3 regions of the Streptacidiphilus sp. MAP12-33 genome follow, and region 1 is predicted to be linked to each of the others. Evidence: riboswitches for the same ligand, from Rfam matches in the RefSeq annotation. Region 1 holds a riboswitch; each other region holds the start of a gene.
The links. Region 1 has a riboswitch for thiamine pyrophosphate ahead of thiO (glycine oxidase ThiO). Riboswitches for the same ligand answer to the same signal wherever they lie in the genome.
Positions count from the first base shown of each region.

Region 2: it holds a riboswitch for thiamine pyrophosphate, as region 1 does, so the genes downstream of both, thiC (phosphomethylpyrimidine synthase ThiC) here and thiO (glycine oxidase ThiO) in region 1, are expected to answer to the same signal.
Region 3: it holds a riboswitch for thiamine pyrophosphate, as region 1 does, so the genes downstream of both, ABH931_RS00880 (cytosine permease) here and thiO (glycine oxidase ThiO) in region 1, are expected to answer to the same signal.

Region 1 is NZ_JBGCCA010000022.1:129,378-139,108, reverse strand. Features, by position in the region: gene ABH931_RS22360 (hypothetical protein) at 1-624, opposite strand, end outside; gene ABH931_RS22355 (GNAT family N-acetyltransferase) at 718-1,272, shown strand; gene ABH931_RS22350 (GNAT family N-acetyltransferase) at 1,336-1,923, opposite strand; gene pknB (Stk1 family PASTA domain-containing Ser/Thr kinase) at 1,923-3,902, opposite strand; gene ABH931_RS22340 (thiazole synthase) at 4,031-4,825, opposite strand; gene thiS (sulfur carrier protein ThiS) at 4,831-5,052, opposite strand; gene thiO (glycine oxidase ThiO) at 5,049-6,245, opposite strand; TPP riboswitch at 6,239-6,350, opposite strand; gene ABH931_RS22325 (NAD(P)/FAD-dependent oxidoreductase) at 6,370-7,536, shown strand; gene ABH931_RS22320 (hypothetical protein) at 7,746-7,931, opposite strand; gene ABH931_RS22315 (enoyl-CoA hydratase family protein) at 8,060-8,890, shown strand; gene ABH931_RS22310 (bifunctional salicylyl-CoA 5-hydroxylase/oxidoreductase) at 8,990-9,731, shown strand, end outside.
Region 2 is NZ_JBGCCA010000001.1:246,141-255,871, forward strand. Features, by position in the region: gene ABH931_RS01200 (aspartate-semialdehyde dehydrogenase) at 1-183, opposite strand, end outside; gene ABH931_RS01205 (hypothetical protein) at 414-833, opposite strand; gene ABH931_RS01210 (LysR family transcriptional regulator) at 891-1,811, opposite strand; gene ABH931_RS01215 (VOC family protein) at 2,000-2,392, shown strand; gene ABH931_RS01220 (hypothetical protein) at 2,619-3,359, shown strand; gene ABH931_RS01225 (RNA polymerase sigma factor) at 3,529-4,107, shown strand; gene ABH931_RS01230 (hypothetical protein) at 4,104-4,745, shown strand; gene ABH931_RS01235 (hypothetical protein) at 4,932-5,210, shown strand; gene thiC (phosphomethylpyrimidine synthase ThiC) at 5,298-7,109, opposite strand; TPP riboswitch at 7,105-7,217, opposite strand; gene ABH931_RS01245 (YibE/F family protein) at 7,301-8,572, shown strand; gene ABH931_RS01250 (hypothetical protein) at 8,681-9,731, shown strand, end outside.
Region 3 is NZ_JBGCCA010000001.1:161,917-171,647, forward strand. Features, by position in the region: gene ABH931_RS00840 (GNAT family N-acetyltransferase) at 1-141, opposite strand, end outside; gene ABH931_RS00845 (lipid-transfer protein) at 184-1,368, opposite strand; gene ABH931_RS00850 (OB-fold domain-containing protein) at 1,365-2,765, opposite strand; gene ABH931_RS00855 (hypothetical protein) at 2,861-3,178, opposite strand; gene ABH931_RS00860 (dihydrofolate reductase family protein) at 3,625-4,161, shown strand; gene ABH931_RS00865 (cadmium resistance transporter) at 4,184-4,777, opposite strand; tRNA gene ABH931_RS00870 (tRNA-Ser) at 4,844-4,930, opposite strand; gene ABH931_RS00875 (S1C family serine protease) at 5,010-6,731, opposite strand; TPP riboswitch at 6,895-7,022, shown strand; gene ABH931_RS00880 (cytosine permease) at 7,021-8,382, shown strand; gene ABH931_RS00885 (glycerophosphodiester phosphodiesterase) at 8,477-9,313, shown strand; gene ABH931_RS00890 (ATP-binding protein) at 9,622-9,731, shown strand, end outside.

The DNA.
Region 1 (9,731 bases):
CACCGCGGGCACCAGTTGCCCGATGTCGTAGCCGATCCACCCCTCGCCCTTGCCGAGATCGTCGGAGAGCTGGGCGTAGGTCCCGGCCACCGGGGCCACCATCACCAGGGTCGCGGCCGCCTGCCACGTCCCCGAGCGACGGAACCGGTACCGTCGCCGCGGCGGCGCGGCGAGCCGGGACTCGGCGTCGGTGTGCAGCTCCCACCAGGCGCTGAGCCGCGCGAACTTCTCGGGCAGCTCCGGGTCGGGCACGGACGGCGTCGAGATCAGTCCGGGCAGCACGGGCCGGCGTCCGTCGGCGCGCAGCATCCGGACGCTCTTGAGGGTCGGCGCGAAGCGGTACTCCTGAAGCCAGAGCACGCGGACCTCCGACCAGGGCGTCAGCCGGCCGCGGCCGAGGTAGCGGCGGACGCGGACGCCCTCCGGGCCCACGTGCGTCCAGCCGGCCCGGGTCATCAGCATGCTGAGGGCGGCGACCGTGACGAGGCCCAGGAAGACCCAGAAGACGGAGTCGACGTGCCGGGCCGCCAGCAGCCGGAAGGCGGTCAACGCGGTGGGGGCGGCCATCCGCCACCAGGGGAAGGAGCGCGAGCGGTCACTCGCGCGGAACCAGAGCTCGTCCACGGCGGAGGACTGTACGCGGTCGGGCGCCTGCCCGAAAGATCCGTCCCGGATATCCGTTTGCGCAGGTGGGAGATGGTCCGGAAAGATCCCGACATGGAATCCGTAGCCGAAGAGACCCTCCGTCACGACCGCGTCGTGCTGACCCGGTGGCGCGAGGACGAGATCGACGGGCTGACGTCGCTGATCGACGCGTCCCTGGAGCGGCTGAAGCCGTGGATGCCGTGGGCGCACACCCACTCCCGGGAGGCCGTCGCCGGTTACCTCGCCCAGGCCGACACCGACTGGGCCTCGGGCGCCGCCTACAACTACGCGATCCGCGAGGGCGCCGCCGACGCGCCGATCCTCGGGTCGTGCTCGATGATGGCGCGGATCGGCGAGGGCGGCTGGGAGATCGGGTACTGGATCCACGAGGACGGCGGTGGGCGCGGGCTGGTCACCATGGCGGCGGCCGCGCTCACCCGGCAGGCGTTCGCGCTGCCGGGGACGACGCATGTGGAGATCCACCACGACGCCGGCAACCACGCCAGTGGCGCGGTCCCGGCCAGGCTCGGCTTCGCCCGGGTGGAGCGGCGTCCGGACGCGGAGCTGGGCCGGGAGACCGTGGTGTGGCGGACGGAGCGTCAGGCCGCCGCAGCCCTCACCGGCTGAGGCGTAGGTCGGCGGCGCGGGCTGCGGCGCGGTCGGAGCCACGCCCCGGCGCCCAGGCCCGGCTCATCCCAAGGAGAAGCCCGAGCCCGGCCACGGGCCGGGCGCCTCGCCGACGGCCTTCTCGACCGTCTCCGTGCGCGCGAGCGTGAAGCCGCGGGCACGGTAGTTGGCCAGGGCCGCCGGGCCGTCCAGCGAGCAGGTCTCGACGATCACCGTGCGCGTCGCCGGGAGCGCGGGGTGACGCTCCGCCAGGTCCCAGGCGCGGCGCAGGCCCCGGTCGAGCAGGTGGCCGCCGAGGCCGCGGCCGATGAAGGCCGGCAGCAGGCCGAAGTAGACCACCTCGACCGCGCCGTCGCCGTGCGGGGCCAGCTGGACGTAGCCGGCGGGCGAGCCGGACACCCACGCCACCCAGGTCTCGGTGCCCGGGGCCCCGAGCCACTTCTCCCAGTCCGCGTAGCTCCAGCCGAGCCGGTCGACCCAGTTCCAGACCCCGCCGACGGCCGTGTACAGGAAACGCGCGAACTCCGGGCCGATCGCCTCGGCCCGCACCACGTCGAGGTCGAGCCCGGCGGGGGCCGGCACGGGCTCCGCCGGGAGAGCGGCCGCCGAGGCCTGCTCCAGGTGCCAGACGGTGACCGGAGTGAGCGTCATCAGTAGACCCAGATGGTGATCGTGCTGCCGAGACCGGCCTGGCTGTTGCCGCCCGGGTTCTGGCTGTGGACGGTCGGCGTGCCGAACAGCGAGAAGCCGAGCGTGCGGACCTTGAACCCGGCCTGCTTGAGCGTGCGCTGCGCGTCCTTCTCACTGAGCCCGGTGACGTCCGGCACGGTCACCTGCTGCTGGCCCTTGGAGACGGTCAGCGTCACCGTGACGCCCTGCTGCGAGGGGCCCGCGCCCGGAGTCGTCGAGGCGACCGTGCCCGCGTCCTGGTCGGAGAAGACCTGGTTCGGGTCGACCTTCACCTGGAAGCCCGCCTGCTGAAGGTCCGAGGTGGCCTGGGCGACGCTCTCGCCGGTGACGTCCGGCAGGTCGACGGGCTGCGGGCCGGAGCTGACGATCAGGGTGACCGGCGTGTTCGCCGCGACCTGGGTGCCGGCCGCCGGGTCGGTGCCGATGACGGCACCGGCGGCGATCGTCGGGTCGCCCTGCTGCCGCTGCCCGCCGACGACGAGGCCGACCTGTTGCAGCGCCGTGGTCGCGTCGCCCACCGACTTGCCCGACAGCGAGGGAACGGTCGGACGCTGGGCGCCCTTGGACACGTCGACGGTGACCGTGGCGTCCTTGCGGACGTGTGCGCCCGGGCCCGGATCGGTACCGATGACCGAGCCCCTGGCGACGGTCGGCGAGAAGTCCTGCCGGACCTGGACCACGAAGCCCGCGTTCTCCAGGGTCCGCACCGCCGTCGCCTGCGGCTCGCCCAGCACGCCCGGCACGCTCGTGTAGAGGCCGCCGTTGAGCGCCCAGGTCAGCCCGGCCAGCAGCAGCGCCAGCACCAGGACCACCCCGGTCGGCAGCACCCAGCGCGGGCGGCCGCCGCCCCGGCGGCGGCGCGCCACCGGCGGTGCGTCGGGCGTCTCGTGGCGCGGCATCACGAAGTCGGCGGGCAGCTCGCGCAGCAGCGCCGGGTCCATGATCGAGGTCCGCTCCACCGGTGCCTCCGCGGCGGGCCCGGTGGCCGCGCCCGCGAACGGCGGCAGCACGGTGGTGGCGGCGCCGACACCGCCCGGCTGCTGCGGCACCGGTCGCTGCGGCTCCGCGTCCAGCTGCGCGGGCGTCAGCCCGCGCCGGATCTGCTGGAGCGCGGCCAGCAGCTCGACCGCGTCGGCGGGACGGCGGGAGGCCTCACGCGCCGTCGCGGCGAGCGTGACGGCGTCCAGAGGCTGCGGCAGACCGGGCACCCGCTGCGAGGGCGGCGGGACGTCCGTGCTCAGGTGCTGGTAGATGACGTGCATCGGGCTCTCGCCGGTGTGCGGCTTGGAGCCGGTCAGCATCTCGTAGAGCAGCACGCCGCACGCGTACACGTCGGTGCGCGGGTCGGCCGCGCCGCGCTCGATCTGCTCGGGCGCCAGGTAGGAGACGGTGCCCATGACCTGCTGGGTGGTGGCCGCCGTCTGCCCGTCGACGGCGCGCACCAGGCCGAAGTCGGCGACCTTGACCCGGCCGTCCTCGGTGAGCAGCACGTTCTCCGGCTTCACGTCCCGGTGCACCAGGCCCGCGCGGTGGGCGGCGCCGAGCGCGGCCAGCACCGGCTCCAGGATGTCCAGCGCCGTGCGCGGGCTCAGCGCGCCGCGGTCGCGCAGCAGGTCGCGCAGGGTCCAGCCCGGCACGTACTCCATGGCCAGGAAGACCACCGCCGGCACGGCGGAGTGGTCCTCGCCCTGGTCGAAGACGCCGACGACGTTCGGGTGCGAGAGCCTGGCGACGGCCTTGGCCTCGCGGATGAAGCGCCCGACGAACTCCGGGTCGGCCGCGAAGGCGGGGTGCATCACCTTGAGCGCGACGACCCGGTCCAGCCGGGTGTCCAGACCCCGGTAGACGGTGGCCATGCCGCCCACGGCGACGCGCTGCTCGACCCGGTACCGGCCGTCGAGCATGCGCCCGATAAGGGGGTCCTGCAGCGTTACGTCCACCCTGAGGAGTGTAGGGGGAGGCGGAACCTCCGCCCGCGCCACGGCCCGATCCGTCGCAGAAGTGTGACGGCCGGGGCGGCACGGGCGGGTGCGGCACGCGGCTCAGCAGCCCGGCTCAGCAGCCCGGCTCAGAAGTCCGGTGCCTCCGGGTCGAACGCCGCCCGGCCCGCCATCGGCGAGGACGCCTCGGCGTGGAACCGCTTGGGGATGCGGCCCGCCCGGTGGGCCAGCCGCCCGGCCTCCACGCCCTTGCGCATCGCCTCCGCCATCAGCGCCGGCTCCTGGGCGCGGGTGACCGCGGTGGCCAGCATCACGGCCGCGCAGCCCAGCTCCATGGCCAGCGCCGCGTCCGAGGCGGTGCCGGCGCCCGCGTCCAGGATCACCGGGACGTTCGCCTGCTCGACGATCAGCTGGAAGTTGTGCGGGTTGCGGATGCCGAGCCCGGAGCCGATCGGCGAGCCCAGCGGCATGACCGCGGCGCAGCCAACGTCCTCCAGCTTGCGGGCCAGGACGGGGTCGTCGTTGGTGTAGGGAAGGACGACGAAGCCGTCGTCGACGAGGGTCTCGGCGGCGTCCAGCAGCTCGATCGGGTCGGGCAGCAGGGTCCGCTCGTCGGCGATGACCTCCAGCTTGACCCAGTTGGTCCCGAGCGCCTCACGGCTCAGCCGCGCCGTCAGCACCGCCTCCCCGGCGGTGAAGCAGCCGGCGGTGTTCGGCAGTACGTCGATGCCGCAACGTCGCAGCACCTCCAGGACCGAGCCGCGTGCGGCCGGGTTGATCCGGCGCATCGCGACGGTCGTCAGCTCCGTGCCGGAGATGAGCAGCGCCTGCTCCAGCACCTCCAGGCTGGGCGCGCCGCCGGTGCCCATGATCAGGCGGGAGGAGAAGGAACGGTCGGCGATGGTGAGCAGGTCGTCGGCCATGGTGGTCAGCCTCCCTGGACGGCGGTCAGGATCTCGACGCGGTCGGCGTCGGCGAGCACGGTGCCGTTCCACTCGCTGCGCGGGACCACGGCCTCGTTCACGGCGGCCGCGACACCGCTGCGCGCGCTCGACAGCTCGGCGACCACCTCGGCGAGGGTCACCCCGCCCGGTAGCGAGCGGATCTCGCCGTTGACGGTCAGTCGGATGGAGGCGGCGGGGGCGGTCATCGGGCGAACTCCGGGATCGGGCTGTGCTGGAAGCGGGTGGGAGTGAACGGCGCCGCCTCGGGAGGCAATGCGCCGGTGGTCAGGTAGGTGGCGATGGCGTCGCCGGTCACCGGAGTCAGCAGCACGCCGTTGCGGTGGTGGCCGGTCGCGGCGACCAGGCCCGGCAGCGCGGTCGGGCCGAGCAGCGGCGCGTTGTCGGGCGTCCCGGGCCGAAGGCCCGCGCTCGCCTCGACCAGCGGCAGCTCGGTGATGCCCGGCAGCAGCTCCCGGGCGTCGCGCAGCAGCTCGTAGACACCGCCCGCGGTGACGGTGGTGTCGAAGCCCTGCTCCTCCATCGTCGCGCCGAGCACCAGCTCGCCGTCCTCGCGCGGCACCAGGTAGAGGTGGACGCCCTTGACGACCGCGCGCAGGTTGCGGGAGAGGAACGGCATCGGCAGCGGCCCCTGCACGCTCTCCATCCGCAGCCGCAGCACCTGGCCCTTGACGGGGCGGACGGGCAGCTGGGCCTCGGGCGGCAGGCCCGGCAGCTCACCGCTCCAGCTCCCGGCGGCCAGGACGGTCTGCTCCGCGCGCAGGGTCGTGCCGTCCTCGGCACGGGCGCCTCCCGCGCGGTCGCCGTCGAGCAGCAGCTCGGCGGCGCGGGACCGGTGCAGGGTCACCCCGGCCCGGCGGCACGCCTCGACCAGGGCGGCGCCCAGGCGGCGCCCGTCGACCTGGTGGTCGTCCGCGACCAGCGTCCCGCCGCGCACGTCCGGTGCGAGCATCGGCTCGAGCCGGCGGCACTCGCGTCCGGTCAGCCACTGCGAGGTCAGGCCCAGGCGCTGCTGGAACGCGTGCACCTCGCGCAGCTCGGCCCGGTCGTCGGCGTCGAGCGCGACGGCGAGGGTGCCGCAGCGGCGGTAGCCGGTGCCGAGCCCGCCGCTCGCCTCGGTCAGCTCGGCGACGAAGTCGGCGTAGCGCGCGTTGGAGGCGATGCCGAGCGCGAGCAGGGGCTCCTCGCCGTACTGGAGCTCGGTGACCGGCGCCAGCATTCCGGCGGCGACCTGGTTGGCACCGTGCCCCGGGCCCGGGTCGAGCACGGTGACGGCGAGGCCCCGCTGCGCGGTGCGCCAGGCCACGGCCAGGCCGATGATCCCGCCGCCGACGACCAGCACGTCCGGCGGCACGGCTCGATCGACGTCCGATGACGTCATGGTTCTGCACTCCCTTCGCCGGAATGACCCGGATCAGGTTCGGACGGTCGGAGGCGCCCCAGCCTCCCTCTCAGCCCGGTGCTCCGGGCTCCCGCGTTCTGGACCCACTCTATACAGTGGCCGAATGGCTGTTGTGATCGTCGGGGCCGGAATGGCCGGGGTGCAGACGGCGGTGGCCCTGCGTGAGCAGGGATACGCCGGGACGCTGACGCTGCTGGGCGCGGAGGCCCACCCGCCCTACGACCGTCCGCCGCTCTCGAAGGACGTTCTGCTGGGGCGGGCGGAGCACTCGCGCTTCGAGATCGACTTCGACGAGCTGGACATCCGCCTGGACCTCGGTCGCCGGGCGCTCTCCCTCGACGTCGAGGCGCGGGCGGTCAAGACCGACGACGGCGACCTCGGCTACGACCACCTCGTGCTCGCGACGGGCGCGGCCCCCGTCGCGCTGCCCGGCCAGCCCGACTCGGCGTTCCTGCTGCGCACCCAGGACGACGCGCTCGCCCTGCGCGCGGCGCTGCGACCCGGCGCGCGCGTGGTCGTCGTCGGCGCCGGCTGGATCGGCGCCGAGGCGGCGACCGTCGCCCGGCAGCTGGGCTGCGAGACCACCGTCGTCGAGGCGGCCGCGTCCCCGCTCGCGGGCGCGCTCCCCGCGGAGTTCGGCGAGCGCACGCGCGCGTGGTACGCGGCGGCGGGGGTCGAGCTGCTCACGGCCTCGGCGGTCAGCGGGATCACGGCGCGGGCCGTGCACCTGACCGACGGCCGGGAGATCGCGGCGGACGTGGTCGTCGTCGGCATCGGCGCCCGCCCCGACAACGCCTGGCTGGCCGGCTCCGGCATCCCCCTCGACGACCGCGGCGCGGTCCGCGCGGACGCGCGCCTGCGGGCGGGACGCCCGGAGGTGTTCGCGGTGGGCGACTGTGCGTCCTTCCCGTCGGCCCGCTACGGGCGCAGGCTCGCGGTGCACCACTGGGACAACGCGCTCCAGGGCGCGCGGGTGGTCGCGGCCAACCTGCTGGGCGGGGAGGTGGACTACGACCCGGTGCCGTACTTCTGGTCCGAGCAGTTCGGCCACATGGTCCAGGTCGCGGGCTCGATCGACGCGGGCGCGCAGCAGGTCGCCCGTGGCGAGGACACGGTGTTGTGGCTGCGGGAGGACAGGCTGCAGGCGGTCCTGACGGTGGACAAGCCCCGGGACCTGGCGCAGGGACGGAAGCTGATCGAGGCGGGCGCGCGGCTGGATCCGGAGAAGGCGGCCGACCCGGCGACCGCACTGAAGGCTGCCACCGCCTGAGGTTGCACCCTCCAGGGGCGCGGGGCTCTGCTGATCAGCGGCTCCGCCGCGTCAGCCCGACAGGCCACCCACGCAGGTAGAGCACCGCACACGCAGGGCCATCCGCAGGCCGGTGGTTCTCGCGCCCACGCAGGGGGCACCTCGGGGCACCTCCCGGCCGAAGGCTGGGGGAGGAGCCGCGCATTGGCGAAGCCCCGCGCCCCGGGTGGTTACGCCACCCGCCGGTTGCCCACGGCCTCGTCCTCGTTCCCGAGAGGCCTCGCGGCCAGGACCGCCACAGGCGCGAGCATCAGCGTCGGGATCACGACCGCGAGCGCGGCCAGGACCGTGGGCGAGGTGACCCACTCCAGTGCGCAGATCGCGGCCACGACCACGGCGATCGGTGCGTAACGCATGCTCAGCTCCTTCGTCCTCGGCGTCCCTTGCAGTATGCACCAGGCCCGGCCCGGCGGCCGTTCCCAGCCGTCCACCCCTGGGCATATCGTGTTCGTGACGCTGGTCGACAACAGGGGAGGCTACTGCCATGAGCCCGTTCCGTGGATCCGTGCCGTTCACCGAGGAGTGGCGGCACTTCCGTCTGGCCCGTGACGAGGCGGGCGTGCTGACGGTCACGCTGGACCGGCCGGACAAGCTGAACGCGCTCACCTTCGAGTCCTACGCCGACCTGCGCGATCTCCTCGCGGAGCTGCCGCAGCGCGGGGACACCCGCGCGATCCTCCTGCGGGGAGAGGGCCGCGGCTTCTGCTCGGGCGGGGACGTCAACGAGATCATCGGCGCCACCCTGGCCATGCGGCCGGACGAGCTGCTGGACTTCACCCGGATGACGGGGCAGGTGGTCCGGGCGATGCGGGAGTGCCCGATCCCGATCGTCGCGGCGATCCACGGGATCGCCGCAGGCGCGGGATCCGTGCTGGCGCTGGCCGCGGACTTCCGGGTGGTCGCCCGCTCCGCGCGGTTCGCGTTCCTGTTCACCAAGGTCGGGCTGGCCGGCGCGGACATGGGCGCCGCGTACCTGTTGCCGCGCCTGGTCGGGCTCGGGCACGCCACCAAGCTGCTGATGCTGGGCGACACCGTGGACGCCGTCACCGCGGACCGGTACGGCCTGGTCAGCGATCTGGTCGAGGACGAGGAGCTGGACGCCACGGCGGGCGCGCTCGCGCGCCGCCTGGCCGAGGGCCCGGCCTTCGCCCTCGCGCAGACCAAGGCGCTGCTGACGCAGGAGCTGGACATGAGCCTCGCGGCCTCGGTCGAGCTGGAGGCGATGACGCAGGCACTGCTGATGAAGAGCGCGGACTACGCCGAGTTCCACGCCGCCTTCACGGGCAAGCGCCCGCCCAAGTGGCAGGGGCGATGAGCAGGGTCGATCAGCACGGTCGACGAGCGCGGCCGATGACACCGCATAGCGCTCTCGTTACGATGGTGAGGGACACGGCATAACGGCAGGGAGGCAGCTGTGCGGATCGCGGTCATCGGCGGTGGGCCGGGCGGGCTCTACTTCGCCGCGCTCGCCAAGCAGCACCGGCCGGCGGACGAGGTGACGGTCTGGGAGCGCAACGCGCCCGGGGACACCTTCGGGTTCGGCGTGGTGCTCTCCGACGAGACGCTCGGCGGGATCGAGGACGCCGACCCCGAGCTGTACGCCGCCCTCGCGGCGGGCTTCGCCCGCTGGGACGACATCGACGTGCACCTGCCCGGCGGCCAGGTCTTCACCTCCGGTGGGCACGGTTTCGCGGCGACCAGCAGGCGTCGCCTGCTCGGCCTGTTGCAGGACCGGTGCCGGGCCGTCGGTGTCGACCTGCGTTTCCGCGCGGAGGCGCCGCCCGCCGCCGAGCTGGCGCGCGCGTACGACCTGGTCGTCGCCGCCGACGGGGTGCGCTCGCGCACCCGTACCGCCGCCGCAGAGGTCTACCGGCCCGAGCTGGACGAGCGGCAGTGCCGCTACATCTGGCTCGGCACCGACCTGGTCTTCGACGCCTTCCAGTTCCAGGTGCTGCGCACCGAGCACGGCGTGATGCAGCTGCACGGCTACCCGTACTCCGACGCGGGCAGCACCGTCATCGTCGAGATGCGCGAGGACGTGTGGCGCCGCGCCGGGCTGGACCGGATGGACGAGCGGGAGTCCGTCGCCGCCTGCGAGAAGCTCTTCGCCGACCTGCTGGGCGGGCACGCGCTGCACGGCAACGACTCGCGGTGGA
Region 2 (9,731 bases), on a different contig from region 1:
GCTCCAGTCCGCCGTCGCGGCGTCCTCGACGACGACCTCGCCGTCCTTCCACGGCAGCGTGGACCCGGCCGAGCGCGCGGAGGCGAAGAGCCGCAGCTCCGTCACCGGGAAGTCGCGCTCCTCAAGAATCCGGCGCATGACGCCGCCGACCTGACCAGTGGCACCCACGATTCCAATCCTCATGCCCCTACAGTAAGGGCCCGCGCGTCGAAGGCGAGCGGATATCCAGCCGTCGGACACTCCCGCTCACCCGTGCTGAGCTGCACAAACAGGAAGCCTTGCGGTGCCGCCGCCCGGCGGACGGGAAGCCCTGCGGAACGGCGGACCGCGCCCCGCCGGAATTTTCCCGTCCCGGCCGATGAGACCTCGCGAGATCCAGGCGCCACCGCCGCCGCATCAGCGGGTTCGCCGCGTCACGGCAGCCGGGCGGCCCTGACCACCCGCGCCTGGCGCCACAGCGCGAGCAGGAGCAGCGGCAGGCCGAGGAGGTGGTAGGCCACGTCGACGGCCGTGCCGCTGGTCGTCGTGAAGGCGAGTCCGACCAGGAAGCCGACGACGGCGAAGACCAGGGCCCCGAGGGCGAAGCCGCGGGACTGCGCCGGCTCCCGGCGCAGCCGGTCGGCGGCGACCAGCAGCACCAGGCCGATGACGCCCTCGGCCGTACCCGCCGAGTCCGGGTCGTAGGGCGGCGAGCCGCCAGCGATCACATGGGTCAGGTGGAGCACGGACATCACCAGCAGCGATGCCCCGACCCCGGCCGTGATCCGGCCGACCAGGCGGTCACCCCCGTCCCACCGGGCCGGGGCCGTGCGTGCGTTCACGCCTGTGGTCATGGCTCCAGGCTGACGCGCGGCGCGGCCGACCACGTCCCCCAGCGGGAGACACCCGCCCTACCCCGGCGGAAGCAGTCCCTCCCCACGGCCACCCGCCCCATCGCCACCCGCCACGGCGTCGGCCGCCACGGCATCGGCGGCGGCCTGCACGAAGGCGCGGACGCGCGCCGTGGTGTTGGCCTCCACCCACACCGGCCCGCGCTCGATCGGCGGTGCGTCGCGCAGCGGCACGTAGGCGAGGTCGGGACGCGGGTAGTACCGGCGGGCGTGCTCGCCGACGGGCAGGACGCCCCTGCCCATCGCGACCAGGCTCAGCATCTCCGAGAAGGTGCTGCCGACCGGCCCCTTCGGCACCGGCCGCCCGGACGGAGTGAACTCCGGGGTGCGGTCCCGCTTGAAGCCGACGGAGGTGGCCGCCGGATACTGCACCACCGGATGGTCGCCGAGAGCCTCCAGCGAGACCTCCACCATCTCGGCGAGCGGATGCCGCGCGGGCACGGCCAGCACCCGGCGCTCCCTCAGCAGGACGGGTCCGTTGGCCATCCCCTCGAACGGATAGGAGGCGATGAGCACGTCCACCGAGCCGTCCTCCAGGCTGGCCCGGGAGTTGAACAACTGCACCTCCCGCACGTCGACCCGGCACTCGGGGTGCCGCTCGCCGAAGAGGGAGACCGCCCGCAGCAGCACCGGCCCGACGAACTCACCCAGGAACGCGACCCGCAGCTCGCCGGTGACCCCGCGCCCGGCGTCCACCGCCCGCCGCAACGCCTGCTCCACCGCCGCGACCGCCGGGCCCAGCTCCTCGGCCAGTTGCCGGCCCACGGCGGTCAACCGCACCGTCCGGCTGGTCCGCTCGAACAGCGGCCCGCCCACCCGGCGCTCCAGTTTCCGCACCACCTGGCTGACCCGCCCGGTGGTCAGCCCCAGCCGCTCCGCGGTCCGCCCGAAGTGCAACTCCTCCGCGAGCGCAAGGAACACCTCGACCTCCACGCGTTCCCACACGGACCCAGCCCCCGCCCCGATCGTTGAATCCTGCTCAACGATCGTATGCCGATCGTGCGTTGTTCGGCACATGCTCCCCGCCGACCATGGAGACACCCCCAGAGCATCGGCCCAGCCCACCCGAGGAGCGCGAAGTGAGCAGCACCCCGACCCCGACCCAGACCCTGCGTGTCCAGGCCTTCGACCACCTGGTCCTCAATGTGGCCGACGTCGACCGCGCCCTCGACTTCTACCTCGGTCTGCTCGGTCTTGAGCCGGTCCGCGTCCCCGAATGGCGCGCGGGCAAGGTGCCCTTCCCCTCCGTCCGGATCTCCGCCGAGACCATCATCGACCTGGTCTCCCGCCCGCGCGGCGAGTCCAACGTCGACCACATCTGCCTCACCGTCGCCCCGCTCGACTGGGACGCCTTCCTCGCCGCCCTCCCTCCCACCGTCCCGGTCGTCTCCGGCCCGGTCCCGCGCTTCGGCGCCCGCGGCAGCGCGACCTCCGTCTACCTCCAGGACCCGGACGGCAACACCATCGAACTGCGCTGGTACCCGCAGGACGTGACGGAATGACGATCCGACGAACCAGGCATTCGGCGTAACCGCCGGACACGGAGCGTCGTTGGTCAGGGTGCGCGCAGGCAACCAGGGTGAGTCGACTTCGAAACGCGTGTGAATCTCAGAGCAGTCCGGGCAGCCCCCGGCGGGATGGATCTGTGGCCGTCAGCGACCTGCGCCCCTGGCCGCTGGGTCGTGCGGCGTCGTTCCTTCATCCCTGCTCATGAGAGGCGGCATCGCCATGCCACCTGACATCGCACTGATCGAGTCCCGCGCGCTGCGCAGGAGCGTCGTGCACCGCGTCGAGGCGCTCGACAAGGTCAAGATCCTCACCATGCTCCCGGACGGCACCTACGTGACGACCCGGATGGTCGCCGACTACTTCGAGGTCCCCGAAAGCACCATCAACAACCTCTCGCAGCGCCACCGCGAAGAGCTCGAAGCCAACGGTCTCCACATCCTCAAGGGTGTGGAAAAGTCTCGGTTCGTAAAACTCAACATGAGTTTTACGCAGGTCAGCGGCCGTGGAATCGCAATCTACGACCGCCGCGCCGTCCTCAACGTCGCGATGCTGCTGCGCGACAGCGCCGTCGCACGACGCGTCCGCGCGTACCTCCTCGACACCGAGGAGCGAGTTGTCCACAGGCCCGCCGGGAATCCACAGCCCCCGTCCCACGGCATGCCGCCGGGCCGGCGGCTCGGCCCCGGACCCCACTGGGACGAGTGGGAGGTCACCTCCCGCGACCCCGCCGCCGAGGCCTGGCGACAGGTCATCGACGGCGAGATCGTCCCGGCCCCGTCGGCGCCCGACTGGGCCGAGGGCGTCGATCGTCGCCTCGACTCCATGGGCCGTGTCGTCACAGCCCTGAACCACAAGGTGGACGACCTGTCCGACGACGTCCGCGAGGTCCGCCAGGACCTCCGCTCCCTCCGGAGCGAGCTCCGGCGTCCGCCACGGTCACCGCGGTCCGACACCGTCTGACCCCCACACCCGCCACACCCCGCTCCGCCCCCTTCGGGAAGCCCCGAGGGGGGCGGAGCCGTCTCACGAGGCCCCCGGAGTTTCGGGACGCCGAAACCATGTGACGCTTTTCTGCGCCGGAACCAAGTAGAGGTGTAAGGCAGTAACTCGTTCGTCCCAAGGAGCGTCCGTGCCCACGGAGCACCCGATAGCCCCACCCGTCAGGGACCCATCAGGGTTCGCCGAGTTCTACCAGCAGAACTTCGACGCCATCCTCGGCTTCGTCACCCGGCGCACCGACAGCGCGCACCTGGCCGCCGACCTGACCGCCGACATCTTCCTGACGGCGCTGGAGCAGGCGGACAGCTACGACGCCCGGCGGGGGGCGCCCGCTGCCTGGCTGTACGGCATCGCCCGCAACGTCCTGGCCTCGCACTTCCGCGGCAGCGCCCGCGAGCAGCAGGCCGTCTCCCAGATCGCAGGCCGCCGGATGCTGGACGAACAGGACGTCGCCGCGATCGAGGCGCGCATCGACGCCACCCGCGCCGCCCGGCGGCTGGCCGGTCTTCACGGCGCCCTGAGCGAATCGCTGCGAGCCGTGCTGGACCTGGTGGCCGTCGACGGACTGACCACCCGTGAGGCCGCCCAGGCCCTGGGCATCAGTACCGCCACCGCCCGGATGCGGCTGCACCGGGCCCGCAAGGCGCTGCGCAGCGTCACCCCGCCGACCGACCCGTCCCGCACCGCCCTTCTGGAGGCCGCCTCGTGAACACCCGTGTGCCCACCCCCGTGAACTTCCAGCAGCGCCTGCGCGACGAGCTGACCGCCCGCGCCGCAGAGATGACCGCCCTCGACCGGACCCCTGTCCGGCCGCGCCACGCCCGCCGCATCGCGGTGACCTCGCTCGGGCTGGCCGCCGCCGTCACCGCGGTCGTCCTGGGAGCCCAGGCCGGCGGCAGCCCCGTTGCCCCCCACGCCGCGCCGGTCACCTCCCCGAGCGTGGGCGGCAACCCGGCGCCCGCCCTCGGCGACGTCGGTTACACCGTGACGATCCGCCCCGACAAGGTCGTCGCCCTCAAGATCATCGGCACGCGCCTCTCCGGGCTCCAGGCGGCGCTGCGCCGGGCGGGCCTGCCCGCCGTCGTACTGACCCCATCAGCCGCCTGCCCCAGCAAGGTCGTCCCGGTCGACAGCAGCCACCTCGAGAAGGTGATGTCCCTGGACCCCAGGAACGGCCGTATCGCGCTGCTCGACCCCAGCGCCATCCCGCACGGGGACACCCTGCTGATCGTCGACGAATCCCCGGCGGACGCGCTCCACAAGTCCGTGGGGAGCCTGGCCACCATGCTGACCAGGCAGGCGCCGAGCTGCTTCCCCACCTCGCAGGTCGACATCGGCGAGGGCTGATCCCGCCGCCGGGCGGGGTGGCACCCGCCACCCCGCCCGGCACCGGAACAAGCCGCTGCGCCTGGCGGGCGCTCATGGAATTCACACCCGGCCCGGCCCTCGTTCTCAACGGTCAAACGGCCCATACCCCGGCATTCGGGCACGGCGTACCCGTTCGTGTCCGCACACCGGCCAGCACGCGATCTGGTGGCGCGAGACACCACCGGCGTGCTCTGGCTCTACCAGGGCACCGGCAACCCCAGCGCCCCCTTCGAGACCCGCGTCCGCGTCGGCGGCGGCTGGAACACCTACGACTCGATCGTCGGCGTCGGTGACATCACCAACGACGTCTGGACCGACCTGGTCGCCCGCGACGCGAGCGGTGTGCTCTGGCTCTACCAGGGCACCGGCAACCCCAGCGCCCCCTTCAAGGCCCGCGTCTCCCTCGGCAACGGCTGGAGCACCTACAACACTCTGGTCGGCTGACCGATCCTCCCTCGGTGACCGGTGACGCCACGGGCCGGCCTGCAACTCCTGCAGGCCGGCCCGTCGGCGTTGCCGATCAGTTGCCGATCAGTCGACCACGGGCAGGTACACCTTGCCGCCCTGGGCCATGAACTCCTCGGACTTGGCCTTCATCCCGGAGACGACAGTCGCGTCGTCGCCGTTCAGAGGCTCCTCACCGGCGAACATGTCCATCACGGTCCTGCTGATCTTCATCGAGCAGAACTTCGGCCCGCACATGGAGCAGAAGTGCGCCGTCTTCGCCGGGGCCGCCGGGAGCGTCTCGTCGTGGAAGTCGCGGGCGGTCTCCGGGTCGAGGGCCAGGTTGAACTGGTCCTCCCAGCGGAACTCGAAGCGGGCGTCGGAGAGGGCGTCGTCCCAGGCCTGGGCGGAGGGGTGGCCCTTGGCGACGTCGGCCGCGTGGGCGGCGATCTTGTAGGTGATCACGCCCGTCTTGACGTCGTCGCGGTTGGGCAGGCCCAGGTGCTCCTTGGGCGTGACGTAGCAGAGCATGGCCGTGCCCCACCAGGCGATCATCGCCGCGCCGATGCCCGAGGTGATGTGGTCGTAGCCGGGTGCCACGTCCGTGGTCAGCGGGCCGAGCGTGTAGAAGGGCGCCTCGTCGCAGATCTCCTTCTGGAGATCCATGTTCTCCTTGATCTTGTGCATCGGGACGTGGCCCGGACCCTCGATCATCACCTGGACGTCGTGCGCCCGTGCGATCCGGCCGAGCTCACCCAGCGTCTGCAACTCGGCGAACTGGGCCTCGTCGTTCGCATCCGCGATCGAACCCGGACGCAGGCCGTCACCCAGCGAGTAGGTGACGTCGTAGGCGCGCAGGATCTCGCAGAGTTCCTCGAAGTTGGTGTAGAGGAAGTTCTCCTGGTGGTGCGCCAGACACCAGGCCGCCATGATCGAGCCACCGCGCGAGACGATGCCCGTCTTGCGACGGGCCGTCATCGGCACGTAGCGCAGCAGCACCCCCGCGTGGACGGTCATGTAGTCGACGCCCTGCTCGCACTGCTCGATCACGGTGTCGCGGTAGACCTCCCAACTGAGCTCCTCCGCCTTGCCGTCGACCTTCTCCAGTGCCTGGTACAGCGGCACCGTGCCGATCGGGACGGGGGAGTTGCGCAGGATCCACTCGCGGGTGGTGTGGATGTTGCGACCGGTGGAGAGGTCCATGACGGTGTCCGCGCCCCAGCGCGTCGCCCAGGACATCTTCTCCACCTCCTCCTCGATCGAGGAGGTCACCGCGGAGTTGCCGATATTGGCGTTGATCTTCACCAGGAACCTCGAGCCGATGATCATCGGCTCTGACTCCGGGTGGTTCACGTTCGCCGGCAGCACGGCCCGCCCGGCCGCGATCTCCTCGCGGACGGTCTCGGCCGGCATTCCCTCGCGCAGCGCCACGAACTCCATCTCGGGCGTGACGATCCCCCGCTTCGCGTAGGCGAGTTGGGTGACCGCGGCGCCGTCGCGGCCGCGCCGGGGACGGCGCGGGCGGCCGGGGAAGACCGCGTCGAGGCCGTCGAGGCCCGCGCCCACCAGCACACCGCGCGGGGCGGTGTGCTTGAGGCCGTCGTCCTCCGGGCGCGGCTCGCGCCCGTGGTAGTCCTCGACGTCACCGCGCTGGCTGATCCAGGCGTCACGCAACGGTGGCAGGCCGCGGCGCACGTCCGGTTCGAAGGCGGGATCGGTGTACGGGCCGGAGGTGTCGTACAGCGGCACGGTGCCACCCGTGCTCAGCAGCACCTCGCGGTAAGGGACGCGCAGATCGGGCCGGGAGCCCTGGTGGTACGCCTTGCGCCAGGCCGGGGTCGGGTAGCCGCCCTCGGTGCTGGAGACAGACTTGTGCTGCGTGTCGTCATGCGTGGTCATCAGACCCACTACTCCCTACGCCGGCATTACCCGGTCAGGTTCCTGCGGTCGGCGCAGCGACGTCAGCGCCCTCTCAGCCCGGTGCTCCGAGCTCCCGCGTCTACAGATGAGATGCACACGACGATAGCGAGGAATGGCGGAGCTTGGCCAGGGCTGGGCCACGGAGTGGACACGCTGTAGCGTTCGCCAGCGTGGCAGAGCACCACCACCCCGACAGTCACGGGCACGGACACGGGCACACCCACGACCACGGCCCGGCCAGTCCCGCGTCCGCACGGCTGCGCGTCCTGCTCGCGGCGGTGCTGGTGCCGTTCGCGCTGGCCGTGCTGTCCGGCCTCTACCTGCTGTGGCCCGCGCCGCTGCCGGCCCACGCCCCGACGGGGACGGGCTTCGACCAGATCACCGTCACCGGCACGGTGACGGCCACCCGCACCGTGCCCTGCGGCCAGGGCTCGACCGCCACGAGCACGACGGGGGACTCCGGCACCTGCACGGAGATCACCTTCCAGCTGACCAGCGGCAAGAACTCCGGTCGCAGCGTCACCCAGACCCTCACCCCGGACCAGACCGCGGTCTACTCGGCGGGCGAGAAGATCGTCGTCGACTACTCGCCGACGGCGCCCACCGCGTTGCAGTACACGGTGGAGGACGCCGACCGCAGCGTCCCCGTCGCCCTGCTCGCGGGCGTCTTCGCGCTCGCCGTCGTCCTGGTGGGCCGCCTGCGCGGCCTGGCCGCGCTGGCGGCACTGGCGATCAGCTTCCTGGTGCTCACGTTCTTCGTGCTGCCGGCCATCCTCGGCGGCGAACCGCCGCTCGCCGTCGCCGTCGTGGGCGGCGGGCTGATCATGCTGCTGGCCCTCTACCTCTGCCACGGCCTCTCGGCCCGGACCTCCGTCGCGGTCCTGGGCACCATGGCCTCGCTCGCCCTCATCGGCGGCCTGGGCCAGCTGTTCATCGGCCTGACCCGGCTCACCGGCAACACCTCGGACGAGACGGCGTTCGTCCACTCGCTCTTTCCCGGCATCCAACTGCCGGGTCTGCTGCTCGCCGGCGTCATCATCGGCTCGCTGGGCGTCCTCAACGACGTGACGGTCACCCAGGCCAGCAGCGTCTGGGAACTCCACGCCGCCAACCCGGCCCTCGGCGCACGGGCGCTGTACCGCGCGGCGATCCGGATCGGCCGCGACCACATCGCCTCCACGGTCAACACCCTGGTCATGGCCTACGCGGGCGCGGCGCTGCCGCTGATGCTGCTCTTCTCGCTGTCGCACCGCGGGGTGTGGCAGGTGGCGACGAGCGAGATCGTCGCCGAGGAGGTCGTGCGCACACTCGTCGGCAGCATCGGCCTGATCGCGTCCGTGCCGCTGACGACCGCGCTGGCGGCGTTCGTGGCCTCGCGCGATGTCGCGGATCTTCCCGAAGTACCGGCACGAGCCCGGACATCCCACCGCCGCCGTCGGTGAGTTGCGGTCTCGGCGCGGCCGAATCCATGTGCGGGGGGCTGGGGCGGACGGCTAGAGTCTCGTCGTTGATCACCGTCGAGTGATCTCTCTTCCTTCCCGAGGAGCCCCGTGCGCATATCCCGCCGGCGCCTCAGATCCGCAGCCGTTCTCGCAGCGGCCACCCTGTGCGCCTCCGTATCGTTCACCGAAGCGGCTCACGCCGCCGCGGCACCCACCGTCTCGATCAGCATCGACGGGACGACACCCGGCACCACCCCGACCGTCTCCGGCGTCATCGGCGTCACCGCGACGGTCACCTCAAGCCCGGGCGCCCCTGCCACGCAGATCGAGTACTACGTCGCTCGGTCCGGACTCGTCCAGACCATCGCGATCCAGCCCGGCCAGTGCGATGCCTCCTGCACGCTCCACTGGACCATCGACACTGCGGCCGTACGGCCGGGCCAGACCGGCGGCGCAGCCCTCCCCGTCATCCCTGACGGAAGCCGTTTTGTTGGCGCGTTCGCCGCCAGTGCCGGCGCCACGAGCTCCGTGGCGAGCACCCCGGTCGACATCGACAACCACCGCCCGAATCTGCTCTCGTCGAATCTGCCGAGCATCGCCGGTGTCGCCACGGCGGATCAGCTGACCTTCAACGTCACGCCGGCCGTCTCGCCGACCGCTCCGGCCGGGACCACCATCGCCGACGTGCAGTTGGAGGCAGCCGGTCCGGGGGCGCAGGCCTGGCCGGTCTCGCACTTCACCGACAACGGCGACGGCACCTGGACCGTCCACTTCGCCAAGGGCTCGCTGCCCGGTGGCTTCTACTCGGTCTATGCCGTCGCGACCGACAGCAACGGCATCGTCAGTGCGCCGAGGACCGGCGAGGTCATCGTCGACTCGGGCTTCACCGTCACCCCGCAGGCCACCGCCACTCGGCCGGACGGACAGGCCCTGTACGCCGACGTCACCCACCCCGGCTGGACCGGCTGCGGTCAGTCCTTCTCCTACCCGGGTGTCACCCACCTCCAGCTCGACGTGGACGGTCAGCTCTGGCAGGACTCCGCCGTCGACGCGGGCCTGTTGGTCTGGGACGGGCACGGCTGCCGTCTCCCGGCAGCCGGTACGTCGGGCACGCCGCTCAAGCGGCTGCCGCTCGGCCGGCACACGCTGACCTGGGTCG
Region 3 (9,731 bases), on a different contig from region 1:
ATGGCCGAGCAGGTCGGCTTCGGTGGGGTGCTCGTCCTCCTGCTCGACGGCCTCGACGGCCTCCGTGAGGCGGCACCAGGCCGGCACGTCCGCGCGGTCCAGGGGCCGCCAGGTGAGCTCCGTCGCTCCGTCAGCACTCATACGCCCGAGTCTGCGCACCGAACGACCGGACGGGCAACGCAATTACGCGTCGGAGGTCAGCACCAGCCCGGACGTCGGGACGCCGGTCCCGGCCGTGACCAGCACCGCCGACGCCCCGGCCACCTGGTTGACGCTGCTGCCGCGCAACTGCCGTACGCCCTCCGCGATGCCGTTCATGCCGTGCAGGTAGGCCTCGCCGAGCTGGCCGCCGTGGGTGTTGACGGGAAGCCGGCCGCCCAGTTCCAGGCCGCCGTCGGCGGCGAACGCCGCCGCCTCGCCTCGGCCGCAGAAGCCGAACTCCTCCAGCTGCATCAGCACGAAGGGGGTGAAGTGGTCGTAGAGCACCGCCGTGTCGATGTCGCCGGGGCGCAGCCCGCTGCTGCGCCACAGCTGGCGGGCGACGACGCCGAGCTCCGGCAGGCCGGTGAGGTCGTCACGGTAGAAGCTGGTCATCGCCTCCTGGGCGCGGCCCGCGCCCTGGGCGGCGGCCGCCACGACGGCGGGCCGGTGCCTCAGGTCACGGGCGCGCTCGACGGAGGTGACGACGACGGCCTGCCCGCCGTCGGTCTCCTGGCAGCAGTCGAGCAGCCGCAGCGGCTCGACGATCCAGCGGGACGCGGCGTGCTCGGCGAGGGTGATCGGACGGCCGTAGAAGTACGCGGCGGGGTTGGTGGCCGCGTGGCGCCGGTCGGCGACGGCCACGTGGCCGAGCACGTCCGGACCGAGGCCGTAGGTGTGGAGGTAGCGGGCGGCGTGCAGGGCGACCCAGGAGGCGGGGGTGAGCAGCCCCGGCGGCATGGTCCAGCCCATCGCGACGCCCTCGGCCGACGGCTGCCGCGACTGCAGGCCGGAGCCGAAGCGGTGGCCGGAGCGCTCGTTGAAGGCCCGGTAGCAGACGACGACCTCGGCGACGCCGGTGGCGACCGCCATCGCGGCCTGCTGCACCGTCGCGCAGGCGGCGCCGCCGCCGTAGTGGATGCGGCTGAAGAACGACAGCTCGCCGATACCGGCCGCCTGGGCGACGGTGATCTCGGGGCTGGTGTCCATGGTGAAGGTGACCAGCCCGTCGACGTCCCCGGGGGTCAGCCCGGCGTCGTCGAGGGCGGCGTGGACGGCCTCGACGGCCAGCTTCAGCTCGCTGCGGCCGGAGTCCTTGGAGAACTCCGTGGCCCCGATCCCGGCGATCGCGGCGTGGCCGCCGAGCGTGTCGGCGCGGTGCAGGCTCATCCGTGCTTCCTCACCTTCGCTGATCCGCTCACCCGCACTGGTCCGCTCACGGGCGCTGGTCCGCTCACGGGCGCTGGTCCGCTCACGGGCGGTGGTCCGCTCACGCGCGCTGGTCCACTCCCCCGCACCGGCCCGCTCACCCGCACCGTTCCGCTGACGTGCACGCCGAGCCGGTTGGTGCCCCGGATCGCGAGCACCGTCCCCCCGTCCGGGCCGCGTTCGGTCACCTCGCCGCTGAACTGGAGCTCGTCACCGGGGTAGGCGGGCACGCCGAGGCGGATCGCGATCGCCTCGATGCGTGTGTCCGGGCCGGTCCAGTCGGTGACGTAGCGGCCGACGAGGCCGTTGGTGGTGAGGATGTTCATGAAGATGTCGGGAGCGCCCTTGGCGCGCGCCAGCTCCGCGTCGTGGTGCACGTCCTGGTAGTCGCGGGAGGCGATGGCCCCGGACACGATCAGGGTGCGGGTGAGCGGTATCCGCAGCGGCGGCAGCCGGTCCGGTCCGGCGGGGTGGAAGACGGGGAGCTCCAACTCCTCGTCGAAGCGCTGGAATCCGAGGCGGACGGGCATACCGATGGTCACCTCGTCGGGCGTCCTGGTGGCCACGTTGGCCACGACGCGGACGCCTTCAGCGAGTTCGACGAGCGCGACGGCATAGGGCTTGGTACCGAAGGCCGGTGGGAGCGGGTGGTGGACGGTGACCTTGGAGTACACCTGTCCGTCCCCGCTCGCGGCCTCGGCGTGCCACCGGTCGCTGCCGCAGGCGTTGCATCCGGGCAGCCACGGGAAGCGGGCCGTCCGGCACGCGTCGCAGCGCTGGAACCGCAGTTCGCCGGCGGCGACGCCCTCCCAGTAGCCGGCGTTGTCACGGTTGACGACCGGCCTCGGACGCCGCGGCTTCGTGTCCACAGCCTGTGGACGTTCGCCCGCGGCGACGGGCCTGAACTTCAGGATGCGGAAGCGGTGCGTCCCGACCGGGGTCGCCTCCCCCGGCTTCTCCCCGGCCGCCTCGTCGTAGGCGCGCACGTTCATCCGCGTGGTGATGAAGTAGCCGGTACCCAGTGCGGTGTGCTTCTCCACCGAGACGCTCTCGATGACGGAGTCGAACAGCACCCGCTCACCGACTCGCAGTGGCCGCGCGTACTCCTGCTCGCAGTCGGTGGCGACCACGGAGGCGTATCCAGCGGCCTCCAGCTCCCGCATGAGGGCGTCGAAGTGCTCGCTGCGACCGGACAGTCCCATGGTCCACGCCTGAAGCATCGCGGGCGGCGCGATCCCGTCCGGCGGGCCGGCGTCGCCCATGGCCTCGCACCAGTGCCTGATCATGGGCGCGTTGACGGGATCGGGCCCCACTCCGGCCACGGTGGAGGGCAGTCCCTGGTAAGCCTCCAGATTCACAGATCTGACACTGCGTCAGATATACCGGCCGTGTCAAGACACGACCACGGCCCCGAGGGGGACACCCCGGGGCCGTGAGCGCCGTCCGACGCGGGCTATCCGCCGAACACGATCCGCACGTTGCTGTTGGACTGGTTGCTGAACACCTGGCCGGCGTTGCCCTTCAGGGCGAAGGTGTTGTTCTGGTTGGCCGCGCCGGATCCGTTGGCCGTCTGCTGCGACCAGTTGGCATTGCCGTCCACCCAGCCGGAGAGGTTCCCCGTCCCGGTGTCGGTCACGGAGCTGGTGGTGGTGCTGCTGCTCGAACCCCCACCCGCGAACGCTCCGTTGTCGGCGGACGCGGCCCCCGCCCCGATCAGCAGGGCGGCGGCGGCGAGCGGAACGGCGACGAGAGCGGTACGGATACGGGACATGCGGTCCTCCTGGCTGGTTCTGCGGTACTTCGGAGTGCTGCGGACTGCGACGTCGCACAGTCAGAATTCCTCAACGAATCGACAAAGAGCCAGAGCTGCCGGGCCATTTCGCCCTTTGGTGTGGATCGGGCGCGGAGCACGCATGGACCCGGATTTCCGGGGTCAGCCCCGACCGACCATCGCGTCGAGGTAGTCGTCGGCGATCTGCCGCGGCGTGGCGTCGGCCGGCGGTGGAAGGAGGGAGTCTGCCATGACGCCCAGCCTGCCCCACCGGCCCACCGGCCCACCGGCGGGGGCGCGAACAGCTCAGTGACCCCGGCGTCCGGGCAGCCCGGCCCACGCCCGCCGGCGGGGCCGACCGGAAATCCGCCGCGCGTCGCGGCGATGAGTTCCCCCGCCCCGATCCGTCGGATGATGGGCACCGACACCAATCGGAGGTACGAGGCGTGCGCAAGATCGTCGTCTACATGCTGCTGTCGCTCGACGGGGTCGCCGAGGCCCCGGACACGTTCTTCACCGACTGGGACGAGGCGATGGACGCCAACCTCGCCGCGGTGATCGAACCCCAGGACACGGTCCTCCTCGGCCGCCGCAGCTACGACGAGTGGGCGCGGTTCTGGCCGAGCAGCCCGATCGAGCCCTTCGCGACGTTCATCAACCACGTCACCAAGTACGTCGCGACGTCGACGCCCCTCGACGGCGGCTGGGACCACGCCTCGGCGATCGACGGCGAACCGCTCGACTTCGTCCGGGCGCTCAGGCAGCGGGCAGGTGGCGAGATCGGCGTCCACGCGAGTATCTCGCTCGCGCGAGCCCTGCTCGCCGCCGAACTCGTGGACGAGCTCAAGCTCGTGGTGGCACCCGGCATCGCCGGCACGGGCCGCCGCCTCCTCGACGACCTGCCCCCGCTCCGCCTCGAACTCCTCCGCAGCCGCCCCTCCCCGGCGGGCTACCTGCTCCTGGACTACCGCGTTCTGCGCTAGCCGGGTGATCGACGGCGGCACCCTACAGCGCGCCACCGTCGATCAGGACGAACAGGCCGATACCGCTGAGGACGACGGGGTGGAGGACGTCGCCCCAGCGTCCCAGCGCCTTCGCGACGGCCGGGCGGGTGGCCAGGTACCTGCCCGCCAGACACCACACCGCGACCAGGGCCAGGAAGACGGCGGCGTAGACGGCGATCCCTCCGGGGCCGGCCGTGGCGAGGACCGGCGTGTAGACGCCGATGTTGTCGCCGCCGTTGGCCAGGGTGAGCGCGGCGACCTCCAGCGTCCTGGGCCCGCTCTGCCTGCTCCTCGGCGCGGCCTCGCCCGGGGCGGCGCGGTGGCGCCAGGACTGCCGTGCGGCCCTGAGCCCCAGGGCGAGCGGCAGCAGCCCGAGGTAGGGCAGCGCCGTCCTCGGGAGGAACGACGCGCCCAGGGCGGCCGCCACGGACACGGCGAGGATCACCGCGAACGCCAGGTACTGGCCGACCATGATCCGACGGGTGAGACCCGGCTCCCCGGAGCCCCGGGCGAAGAACAGCGAAAGGACCAGGATGTCGTCCACGTTCGTGACGGCGAACAGCCCGACCGCTTGCCCGACCGTGCCCACAGCCATTGGCGTCCGACCTCTTCCAACCGATCGGCCCCCGACCGTTGTCGCTGGTCGGGGGCCGATCTACTGCGGAGTCTGTGGGATTTGAACCCACGGTGGCGGTGAAGCCACGACGGTTTTCAAGACCGTTCCCTTAGGCCGCTCGGGCAAGACTCCTGGCGCGGACGCGGTGATCGTATGCGATCACGGTCCACGGCAGGGATCTTCTCACGAGTTGAGCCGCGGATGGCGGTGATTACTGGTTGTCACCGGTTCGGGAACCGAGAGTGAGGATGGTCGTGTGGGACTGCCCATTGCGGGTGTAGGTGACGGTGACCTTGTCGCCCGGGTGGTGGGCCCAGATCTCGCTGACCAGGGTCGGGCCGGAGTCGATGATCACGCCGTCGAGGGAGGTGATCACGTCGCCCGGCTTCAGGCCGGCCTTGTCGGCGGGACCACCCGGAGTGACCGGCGGGGTGCCCTGGACCGAGGAGGTGTTGATGCGGGCGCCGTCACCGGTGTAGGTGTCGTCGCGGAGGATGCCGATGATCGGGTAGACCGGCTGGCCGGTCTTGATCAGCTGCTGGGCCACCCACTTGGCCTGGTTGATCGGGATGGCGAAGCCGAGGCCGATGCTGCCGGACTGGCTGCCACCGGTGGACTGGCCGGTGGACTGGATCGCCGAGTCGATGCCGATGACCTGGCCCTCGCCGTTCATCAGCGGTCCGCCGGAGTTGCCCGGGTTGATCGAGGCGTCCGTCTGGAGGGCGTTCATGTAGGACGTCTGCGCGCCGGTCTGGTCGCCGGAGGCGACCGGGCGGTTCTTGGCGCTGATGATGCCCGAGGTCACCGTGCCGGAGAGCCCGAAGGGCGCGCCGATGGCGATGGTCGTGTCGCCCACCTGGACCTGGTCGGAGTCACCCAGCGGGAGCGGGACCAGCTGCTCCTTCGGGGTGGAGTCCAGCTTGATCACCGCGACGTCGTAGCCCTGGGCGCGGCCGACGACGGACGCGCCGTAGCTGGAGCCGTCGGCGAACTTCACCGTGAGCTTGCCGCCGCCCAGCGAGGGCGCGACGACGTGGTTGTTGGTGAGGATGTGGCCCTGGGTGTCGAAGACGAATCCGGTGCCGGTGCCCGACTCCGAGGAGCCGCTCGCCTCGATGGTGACGACGCTCGGCAGCGCCTTCTGCGCGATCGCGGCGATGGAGCCCGGCGCACGGCTGAGCGCCTTCGGGTCGGTGCTGCTGGAGACGGTGGTGCTGGCGTCCGCGCCGCCGGAGTTGCGGCTCTCCAGCCAGGCGCCGATGCCGCCGCCGAGACCGCCCGCGAGGATCGCGGTCGCGGCGAGGACGGCGATGAAGGTGCCGCGACGGCTGACCTTCTTCGGCTTCTCGTAGGGCACACCCGCTCCGTACATGCCGTACGGGGAGGGCGACACGGCCGGGCCACCGCCGTAGGGCGGCTCGCCCGCACCGAAGACACCGCCGGCACCCGAGGTGGGCGGCGTCGGCGGGACCGGCGGCAGCGGCGGCGCGCCGTAGGGCTGCGTCGTGGGCGGCGTCACGGGCTGGGCCGGGGCGTGAGCCGGGGCATCGGCCGCCAGGGCGGCGGGAGCGGCGGGAGCGGCGGGCTCCGGCTGGTACGGGGGCACCGGGGGCTGCGGCAGCGGCTGGGTCGGCGCGCTGTCGCTCACCGGGGCCGCAGCAGGCGCAGCGGGCGCGGGAGCGGCGGGCGCGGCCGGGGCAGGCGCGAAGGCCGTCTGCTCGACGGTCGCGGGCTCGGCCGCGGCAGGCTCGGCGGCGGCGTCAGCAGGCTCGGCCGCCGGGGCCGGGTAGCCAGCCAGCTCCGGGTCGGCCGGGGGCTCAATAGGGCTGCTCGCGGGCGCCTGATCCACCGGACGATCCGTGCTGTCCGCCGGAACCGCAGCGGGGGCAGGGGACGGCGTCCCCTCGGGTCCGCCCTCGTGCTCGGTGCTCACGAACGACCTCCTTGTTGAGGGACCAACGCCCCTAGCATTCCGCACACGCTGTCGGGGCATCGTAAGTCCCAGCCGTGCGCGCAGCACCTGGTTCGGATGTCCGAACTGCGGCGATGCTCTTGGCCACGTCGGCGCGACGGCTTACCATGCCCTCGAACACACGCATCATATGCGCGGGAGCTTGGACCTCATTCCAGGCTGAGAGGGCGACGAGCCGCTGACGCGGCAGGGTCGCCGACCGCCTGAACCTGACCGGGTAATGCCGGCGTAGGGAGCTCTGAACACGGCCATGTCCGCGACCCTGCACAACGCCCAGCCGTCGTCCGCCGACGCACGCGCCGAGGCGCCGCTCGTCCTCGACACCGCACCGCCGAGAACGCTCGGCTTCCGCGACCAGGCGGCCCTGTGGGCCAATCTCGGCGTCAGCCTGATCGGGTTCTCCAGCGCCGCCACGGTGATGGTCAACGGCCAGGGCCAGAACCTGGCCCTCGCCGCCTCCCTCACCGCGATCGTCGTCGGCACCGTGGTCGGCACCCTAATGCTGGCGCTCGCCGCGCTGATCGGCACCCGCACCGGCGCGCCCGCCATGGCCGTCCTGCGCGGGCTCTTCGGCACCCGGCTGTCCTACCTGCCGACCGTGCTGAACATCCTGCAGTGCATCGGCTGGGGCATCTACGAGCTGATCGTGATCACCCAGGGCGCCCAGGCGCTGTACGGCGGCATCCCGCGCTGGGTCTACGTGGTCCTGGCCGGGCTGCTCACCACCGCGATGACGATCTGGCCGCTCGGCTCGATCGCGGCGCTGCGCCGCTACGTGGCGATCGCCGTCGGCGTCTCCATGCTCTACTTCACCGTCCAGCTGGCCCGTCACGGCGTGCACAACCCCGGCGGCAGCAACTGGAACGGCTTCCTGAGCGCCACCGACTACGTGGTCGCGGTCTCGATCTCCTTCGTGCCGCTGGCGGCCGACTACACCCGCCACTCGCGCACCGGCAAGGCGTCCTTCTGGGGCACCTTCTCCGGCTACACCGTGGCGCAGGTGTGGTGCTACGTGGTCGGCGCGATCGCCCTGACGCAGGTCGGCGGGGACGCGAACAAGATCTTCTCCACCTTCACCGGGCTGACCGCCGGCTGGCTGTTCTTCCTGGTGCTGGTGCTGCGCGAGGCCGACCAGTCCTTCGCGAACGTCTACTCGACGGCGATGTCGATCCACAACCTGTTCCCGAAGGTCGACCGCCGCTGGCTCACCCTGGGCATCGGCGCTCTGGTGACCGGCTCGGCGCTTCAGATCGGCAAGTTCACCGACATCTACTACGCCTTCCTCGGTCTGATCGGCGCGTTCTTCGTGCCGCTGCTCGCCGTGCTGGCGGTCGACTTCTTCCTGGGCCGCGGCCGTGACGGCTGGGACATGAGCGAGCAGGCGCCGACCCGCTGGCTGACGCTGCTGCCCTGGGCGCTCGGCTTCGTCCTCTACGAGCTGATCAACCCGGCGACGCTGCCGTACGCGTGGTGGATCAGCTTCTGGGCCGACGCACAGAAGTTCACCCACATCCACCCCACCTCGTGGACCTCCGCCTCGCTCTTCTCCTTCCTCGTCGCCGGCGGGGTCACCTGGGCGCTGACCCCGGTGCTGCGCCGCCGCGCGGCCTGACCCGCGCCTGACCTGCCTGACCTGCCTGACCTGCGCGGACGGTACGGGGCTGCGCGTTCACCTGACGTACACGCGACCCGAATAAGGTAGAGGCGTGCACAACCAGCCCAGCCCCCGGACCGTCGTCCCCAACCGCGCGCGGACGACGGTCATCGCCCACCGAGGAGCCTCCGGCACCTTCGCCGAGCACACCCTCGCCGCCTACCAGCTGGCGGTGGAGCAGGGCGCGGACGGTCTCGAGTGCGACGTCCGGCTGACCGCCGACGGCCACCTGGTCTGCGTCCACGACCGCACCGTCAACCGCACATCGAACGGGCGCGGCGTCGTCTCCACCCTGGAGCTGGCGCAGTTGTCCGAGCTCGACTTCGGCGCGTGGAAGGCGAACGGCTCGACGCAGGTCGAGGAGGCCGACTGGACCTCGCCCGAGCACACCAGGGTGCTGACGCTGGAGCGACTGCTCGAACTCCACGCCGACGCCGGGCGCCGGGTGGAGCTCGCGATCGAGACCAAGCACCCCACCCGCTACGCGGGCCTGGTCGAGAAGCGGCTGATGGAGCTGCTGCGCCGCTTCGACCTCCTGCCGAACGGCCGGAGCGACGAGCCCTCACCGGTGCGGGTGATGAGCTTCTCGCAGCTCTCGCTCAAGCGCGTGCGGCAGATGGCGCCGGAGCTTCCGACGGTCTTCCTGATGGAGCGCGTACTGCCCTGGCTGCGCGACGGCTCCCTCCCGCACGGCGCGCGGATCGCGGGCCCCGGTATCGACCTGATCCGCGCCAACCCCGGCTACGTCGCCGCCCTGCACCGGGCCGGCCACCGGGTCCACGTGTGGACGGTGGACGCGCCGGAGGACGTCGAGCTGTGCCTGCGGCTGGGCGTGGACGCGATCATCACCAACCATCCGCGGCGAGTTCTCGACCAGCTCGGACGCTAGACCGAGTCGTGGGGTTCATTCCGGCCAACGGCCCGATCCATTCGTCCGGAATGGCTGGAAATTCCTCTGGATCGTGGCTGGAACACCATTCCGAGGCGTCGAATGAATGCGCAGCGTAGCGGGGTTGTGACGCGCTGTTAAATGCGCTCCTTGCGCCCGCCGCGAGCTCCTGGAAAGCACGCAGGGTTGCCTTGTTTTCAGTTTTCGACTTGCCCGCACCGGGCATTCACACCCTGGCGCAAGACGAAGGAGGAGGTCCGGGGGTGGCCGTGGTGGTGGCGCATGATGTGCCGACTTCTTCGTCGACCATGGCAGTACCTCATGGTCCGGAGAGTGTGCGTGCCGCGCGACGGAGGCTGCGTGAGGATCTCGGTGAACGCCTGGTCCCCGAGCCCGTCATAGACGACGCGGTACTGAT